3 regions of the Paenibacillus sp. EB106-05-06-XG162 genome follow, and region 3 is predicted to be linked to each of the others. Evidence: riboswitches for the same ligand, from Rfam matches in the RefSeq annotation. Region 3 holds a riboswitch; each other region holds the start of a gene.
The links. A riboswitch is a leader RNA that binds a small molecule or an ion and turns the genes downstream of it on or off. The one in region 3 is predicted to bind cyclic di-AMP.
Positions count from the first base shown of each region.

Region 1: it holds a riboswitch for cyclic di-AMP, as region 3 does, so the genes downstream of both, kdpA (potassium-transporting ATPase subunit KdpA) here and AC3WU2_RS19230 (3D domain-containing protein) in region 3, are expected to answer to the same signal.
Region 2: it holds a riboswitch for cyclic di-AMP, as region 3 does, so the genes downstream of both, AC3WU2_RS15425 (APC family permease) here and AC3WU2_RS19230 (3D domain-containing protein) in region 3, are expected to answer to the same signal.

Region 1 covers NZ_JBYTDT010000018.1:79,953-82,224, reverse strand. Annotated here, with positions in the region: gene AC3WU2_RS26360 (inorganic phosphate transporter) at 1-486, shown strand, start outside; cyclic di-AMP (ydaO/yuaA leader) riboswitch at 723-909, shown strand; cyclic di-AMP (ydaO/yuaA leader) riboswitch at 1,002-1,169, shown strand; gene kdpA (potassium-transporting ATPase subunit KdpA) at 1,352-2,272, shown strand, end outside.
Region 2 covers NZ_JBYTDT010000006.1:151,496-153,767, forward strand. Annotated here, with positions in the region: gene AC3WU2_RS15420 (NAD(P)/FAD-dependent oxidoreductase) at 1-478, shown strand, start outside; cyclic di-AMP (ydaO/yuaA leader) riboswitch at 664-822, shown strand; gene AC3WU2_RS15425 (APC family permease) at 1,011-2,272, shown strand, end outside.
Region 3 covers NZ_JBYTDT010000009.1:144,878-147,149, forward strand. Annotated here, with positions in the region: gene AC3WU2_RS19225 (Nramp family divalent metal transporter) at 1-1,050, shown strand, start outside; cyclic di-AMP (ydaO/yuaA leader) riboswitch at 1,221-1,395, shown strand; gene AC3WU2_RS19230 (3D domain-containing protein) at 1,398-2,129, shown strand; gene AC3WU2_RS19235 (polysaccharide deacetylase family protein) at 2,191-2,272, opposite strand, start outside.

The DNA.
Region 1 (2,272 bases), on a different contig from region 3:
TTCCGCACAGGGCAGATTATGACGGCAGCGCTTCAGTCTTATACGCACGGGACGAATGATGCGCAAAAGGCGATGGGGATCATTACCTTCGCTCTTGTCTCAGCAGGAATACAAGATAATTTGGATGTTCCGTTATGGGTTAAAATTTCGGCGGCAACAGCGATGGCACTCGGTACATCTGTCGGCGGGTGGAAAATTATTAAAACGATGGGTACGAAAATCTTCAAAATCGAACCGATTAACGGTTTTGCAGCGGATTTATCGTCAGCTGCTATTATTATGACTGCAACGCTAGCGCATTTGCCCGTTAGTACAACGCATGCGATTACCTCAGCGATCCTCGGTGTAGGTTCCGCGAAGCGTTTTTCGGCGGTAAAATGGGGCCTAGCAGGTCGTATTGTCATCTCTTGGATCGTGACGATTCCGATTGCATTCGTGCTTGCGATGGCCGTGTTCAAAGTGATTGATCTATTATTTTATAGATAAATGTGGAGAGAAGCTAACCTTCGGTGAAGAGGGTTGGCTTTTTTTGTATGGCGGTGCTCCGATGCATGTGCATTCATCCTGAAATTTGCGCGAAAGTGATCTAACGAGCGAAAATAGGAGGTTTCGAGAGATTCGTGTCATTCATAACGCTTTCATGACGATTTCCAGTATTTTCAGATTCCATTTAGAACCAATTTAAGGTTTTACAAGTTGCAACGCGAGGAGTATGATACGATTCATGAACATTGCTGAGTCCTTGCACGTGCAAGGAGCGGGGGAACCAATAAGTCATGAACCTGTGGCTCGTGTGAGAGCGAGAGCAGGAACATGTGGGGTGAATCCTTGGTACAACGGTACCGAGGTAGGGTGACTCTCACCATCCGAATCCGACAGCTAACCTCGTAAGCGAATGAGAGAGGATGAAGGAAAGTGTAGACGAATGTTGGCTGCAGATGCGAAACAGATCTGTGGTTATGATGTGAAATAGATTGATGAAGCTATGAAAAATGTTTTACATGTCTTTAACGCTGAGTCTTTGCTATGGCAAAGAGCGGGGGAACCAACGGTCAGCTGAGCTGACCATGGGGTGAATCCGAGGCACCGTCTTGTACGGCGCTAAGGTAGGGCGACTCTCAAGGCCCGAATCCGACAGCTAACCTCGTAAGCGTCTCGAGAGAGGCAACTTGAACGTATTCAATGAGTGCGCAGCATGGTGATTCGCCATGCCCATTATTGAAGCCGCGATGGATAACCTCCCCCGCAGGCTTCTTTTTTTATGCCTTTTTTTAGAGGGAATGAAAAAAATTAACTTTTTTCACGTTGATTAAAATGTTGTTGAAAAGGGAGATCGACTATGAACTGGGGAATGGATTTATTGCAAATCGTGATTGTTATCGGGCTGCTGCTCTTGATCGTGAAGCCGCTCGGTACGTATATCTATCATATATTTTCGAACGAGCCGAACCGGAGTGATCGGATATTTGGTCCGGTGGAGAAAGGGATCTTCTGGATGATCGGGCTGAAGAACCGCGGCGATATGTCTTGGAAAAGATATGCGCTTAGCTTGCTCCTGACGAATCTCGTATTAACCTTGGTGGGGTTCGGCGTCTTGCTGACACAGCGCTGGCTGCCGCTCAATCCGAACGGCATTGACAATATGGAGCCGACGTTATCTTTTAATACGATTATCAGCTTTATGACCAATACGAACTTACAGCATTACAGCGGGGAGTCAGGCTTATCTTATTTCTCGCAAATGATCGTCATCATGATGATGATGTTCACCTCAGCGGCTACGGGTATTGTGGTGGCGATTGCCTTTATCCGCGGATTAACGAAGAAGGGCACAGGGCTAGGCAATTTCTTCGCGGACTTCGTGAAGGCCCATACCAGATTGTTGATTCCAATGGCGATCGTAATGACACTGGTGCTCGTTGGACTCCAAGTGCCGCAGACGCTAGACGCTACGGTTCAAGCGCACACGATTACGGGCGAGACGCAGCAGATCGCGATTGGTCCTGTAGCATCGCTCGAGTCGATTAAACATTTGGGGACGAATGGCGGCGGATTTTTCGGAGTGAACTCCTCGCATCCATTCGAGAATCCGAACCCGCTTACGAATGTGCTCGAAATGTTGATGATGTGGTGTATCCCAGCATCCTTGACGTATACGTACGGACGATTCGCTCGGAATCAGAAGCAGGGCTGGATCGTGTTCGCCGTTATGAGTATCCTGTTCGCAGCTTTCCTAAGTCTTGTGTATATCTCGGAAAGCAACGGCAACCCG
Region 2 (2,272 bases), on a different contig from region 3:
GCCACTGGTCATTGTGTCAGAAGAAGCTGGAATATTTCATACGGCTAAAATTCTGTATAACTGGAGTCAGGATTTAGTTGTCTGTACGAATGGACTTGAAATCTTAACGAAGGAGCAACAAGATATCCTCTCATCCAAAGGAATTCGCATCATGAATAAACCAATCAAAGCTTTTACAGGTAAGAATCGAATGTTGGAAGAAGTTCATTTTACTGATGGCACTTGGATCAAGCGGAGCGGAGGATTTATTACCCCTACCTTCGTACCTAAAGCTGTGTTTGGTGAACAGCTTGGCTATGAGACGACAGCATACGGGGGTATTGTGACCGATCCAGCAGGTAGGAGCTCTGTTGCAGGTCTATACGCAGCAGGAGACGCGGCTTATGTAAGACCTTCTCAAGTTATCTATGCTGCAGCTGCAGGGAGCAAAGTTGCCATGACTGTCAAGGCTGACCTGACAGATGAGGATTTTTTATAAAAAATAAAGAATTACGGCGTGTGAAATAGATAATGAAAGAGCAAGATACAAGTAAACGTTTTCTTGGTATTAAAATCGCCCATTTTTTTATTTGCAGCCATCTTTTTCGCGTTTTACAAGGATATCAATATGGCGTAATATTCAATGTTGGAAATGAACATTACAAGATAAATCATTACAATAAATTCTTATATTCGCTGAGTTTTCCGTTAGGGAAAACGGGGGAACCAACGTGATGGATATAAATGTATCATCACATGGGGTGAATCTGCAGTTATGCAGTAGGGTGACTCTCGCCATCCGAATCCGACAGCTAACCTCGTAAGCGTTGATCGAGAGAGAGGATATGAATACTGTGATCGTGTCAATATGACCACAGAGGTTCACACCTCTGTGGTTTTTTATTGTCAAAATGCGTAAATGACGGCTTGGAGGTTGGTCTTTGACATGGATAAAACATTGCGATACAAGGCATTATAGCCACATATTCAGATTACAAGTTGTATTAACCAAAAGGGGAGCAATACTTACGATGTTATCCATTTTAAAACGAGTATTAATTGGAAGACCACTCAAATCAACGGAATTGGGCGAACAAAAAATCAATAAAACGAAAGCATTAGCTATTCTGTCTTCAGATGCTTTATCCTCTGTCGCATACGGTCCAGAGCAGATTTTAATTGTTCTGATCACCATTAGCTCAGCTGCATTTTGGTATTCGATCCCCATTGGAATAGATGTCTTAATTCTATTAACCGCTCTAATTTTATCCTATCGTCAAATTATTTTTGCATATCCGCACGGTGGTGGGGCTTATGTCGTATCCAAGGAAAACCTTGGCATGTACCCTGGGTTGGTCGCGGGCGGTTCTCTATTAGTTGACTATATTCTTACGGTTGCCGTAAGTGTATCTGCTGGTACAGATGCCATTACGTCCGCATTTCCAAGTCTGCATGAACATAACGTAGGGATTGCCATTCTATTTGTTGTGTTTATTACGATCTTAAATTTAAGGGGCGTAACGGAGTCAGCTTCTATCTTGGCTTATCCAGTGTATTTGTTCGTACTTGCTTTATTCATTTTATCGGGCGTGGGCATTTATAATATCCTGACAGGTCAAGTATCCCCTGATCTGCATGCCCCAATCGGGACACCGGTCGCAGGAATCAGTTTGTTCCTGCTCTTAAAAGCATTTGCATCAGGAAGTTCAGCTTTAACAGGCGTGGAGGCGATCTCGAACGCGATACCGAACTTCAAGGATCCTGCACCGAATAACGCAGCGAAGACGTTAATTGCAATGGGATCATTACTCGCGCTCTTATTTTCAGGGATCATCTTCTTAGCGTACTATTATGGAATTTCTCCTAAAGCAGAGGTTACGGTTGTATCACAGATCGCTGAGCAGACCTTCGGAAGGAACTTTATGTATTTCTTCATCCAAGGAACGACGGCATTAATCTTGATCCTTGCGGCGAATACAGGGTATTCTGCCTTCCCATTGCTAGCGGTTAATCTAGCCAAAGATAAATTCATCCCAAGAATGTTCACCATGCGTGGAGACCGATTGGGATATTCGAACGGTATTATTTTCTTAGCGGTCATGTCCATTATCTTAATTGTTGCATTCAAAGGGAAGACGGAACATCTCATTCCACTCTATGCCGTCGGAGTATTTATTCCATTTACACTGTCTCAGACCGGGATGTTGCTGAAGTGGATCCGTGAGAAGCCGAAAGGCTGGGTTACCAAGTTTATTATTAACACGACCGGCGCTACGATTAGCTTGATCGTCAC
Region 3 (2,272 bases):
GTAACGGGGCGTGATCTTGCGCAAGCTTGCCGAGATCATTATACGAAACCAGTGAATTTCGTATTGTGGGTGCTGTGTGAGCTGGCGATAGCCGCTTGTGATTTGGCCGAAGTCATCGGGTCAGCGATAGCGTTAAATTTGTTATTCGGGATTCCACTTGTATATGGCGTATTAATCACCGCAGTGGATGTCCTCATCGTTCTGCTTCTTCAGAACAAAGGGTTTCGATATATCGAGATATTAGTCATTTTATTGATCGTAACGATTGGCGGCTGTTTTGCGGTTGAATATTTCTTATCCAGACCGGATCTTGGTGGAATTGCACGTGGATTCATTCCTAGTGCTGAGATCATTACGAACCCAACGATGTTGTATATTGGGATCGGAATTCTAGGGGCCACCGTCATGCCTCATAATTTGTATCTGCACTCATCCATTGTACAGACCCGGGGCTACGACGAGAACTCGGCAGGGAAACGCCAAGCTATTAAATACTCGACTTGGGATTCATCCATCGCCCTATTATTCGCGTTATTCATCAATGCATCGATTTTGATCATTGCATCTGCCACCTTCCATGAAGCGGGCATGACGAGCATTGCGGATATCGGAGATGCCTATCATATGTTGACACCACTACTCGGCACAACACTAGGCAGTATCGTTTTCGGGGTCGCTCTACTCGCATCGGGCCAGAACTCGACGTTAACAGGAACGTTAGCAGGACAGATCGTCATGGAAGGCTTCCTGAATATTCGACTCAAACCATGGCTGCGCCGCTTAATTACGCGGATGATCGCTATTATTCCAGCGGTTATCGTAACGGTAATGTATGGTGAGAAGGGTGTTAGTGATTTGCTCATCCTGAGTCAAGTGATTCTCTCGCTCCAGCTGTCCTTTGCAGTCGTACCACTCGTTAAATTTACAAGCGATCCTGCGAAAATGGGTGAGTTTGTCAATAAGTCTTGGATCAAATGGACGGCATGGTTCGTAACCATCGTCATCATTGTATTGAATGCATATCTGTTATACAGTACCTTTTTTGGCTAAATAAAAGTCGTTTTTTCATCGGAAGACCTATTCGATTCGAGCCTCAAAACTCGAAGAATAGGTCTTTTTGCTGTAATTGTATCAAAAAATTAATCACAAAAAATGCTGATATACCGCGCGGTTGCACGATTTGTTAAAATTTGCTTGCGCACTGGTTACAAAGTTGTGATATATTGATTGAGCCGAAACTTCGCTTGTTGAAGTGCGGGGGATGATTCACAGCTGAACGGATAATACCAAAATCCACAAGAATCGATTCAGCTAGGGGTGAAGCGCCGTGAGCGTAGGGTTGTATCCTCAACCCAAACCCGACAACTAACCTCGTAGGCGTATGAAAAGGAGGAATTATGAAAATTTTTAATCTGAAGAAATTGTCCATTACGTTGTTTACTGCATTCTTAGCTATTCAATCGATTACTGTTGTTGCAGCAGCGCCTTATTACGCGAAAGACGGAGATACGTTCTTCAAAATCGCAAAGACGAACAGCATCGATATGAATGATCTCATGAAGGCGAATCCGAACGTCGATCCCCTCAATATCTATCAAGGATTAAAGATTGAACTTCCTGGAGCCAAAGAAACAAAAGCTGAGGTTGCCTCAGCACCGCCTGTGGCAGATTCGAAGGTGACTGCAAAATCTGCATCGGAACCTGCTGTGATTAAAGAAGAGAAACCAGCACCGAAGAAAAAGGAAGCAGCAGTGTCTGCATCTGCATCGTCGGATAATGTGGTCCATATCTCTGGAGAACCTACAAGCTACAAGAAATCCTTAAATGTGAAAGCGACAGCCTATACTGCAGCTGCTAGTGAGAATGGATCATGGGCAGGAAAAGATTATTTCGGTAATCAATTAACGCATGGTACCATTGCTGTAGACCCTGATATGATTCCGCTAGGTACTAAAGTATTCGTAACGGGTTATTCATTCAACGGTCTGCCAGCCGGTGGGTTCGTCGGTAGAGCCAATGACATTGGCGGCAGCATAAAAGGGAATCGCATTGATATCTTCGTAGATACAACGCAATCGAGTGCAAGTAAATTCGGCATTCAAAATGTAAAAGTATTTGTATTATCCTAAATGCGAAAAACGCTTCCCATCCTTGAACAAGGATGCAGGAAGCGTTTCTGCGTTCATCGCGTTATGCATTGTTCTTACGCACATGAAACATATCGGTGAGTGTGACGAATTGATAACGCTTATTTTTTAATCGTTCAATCACG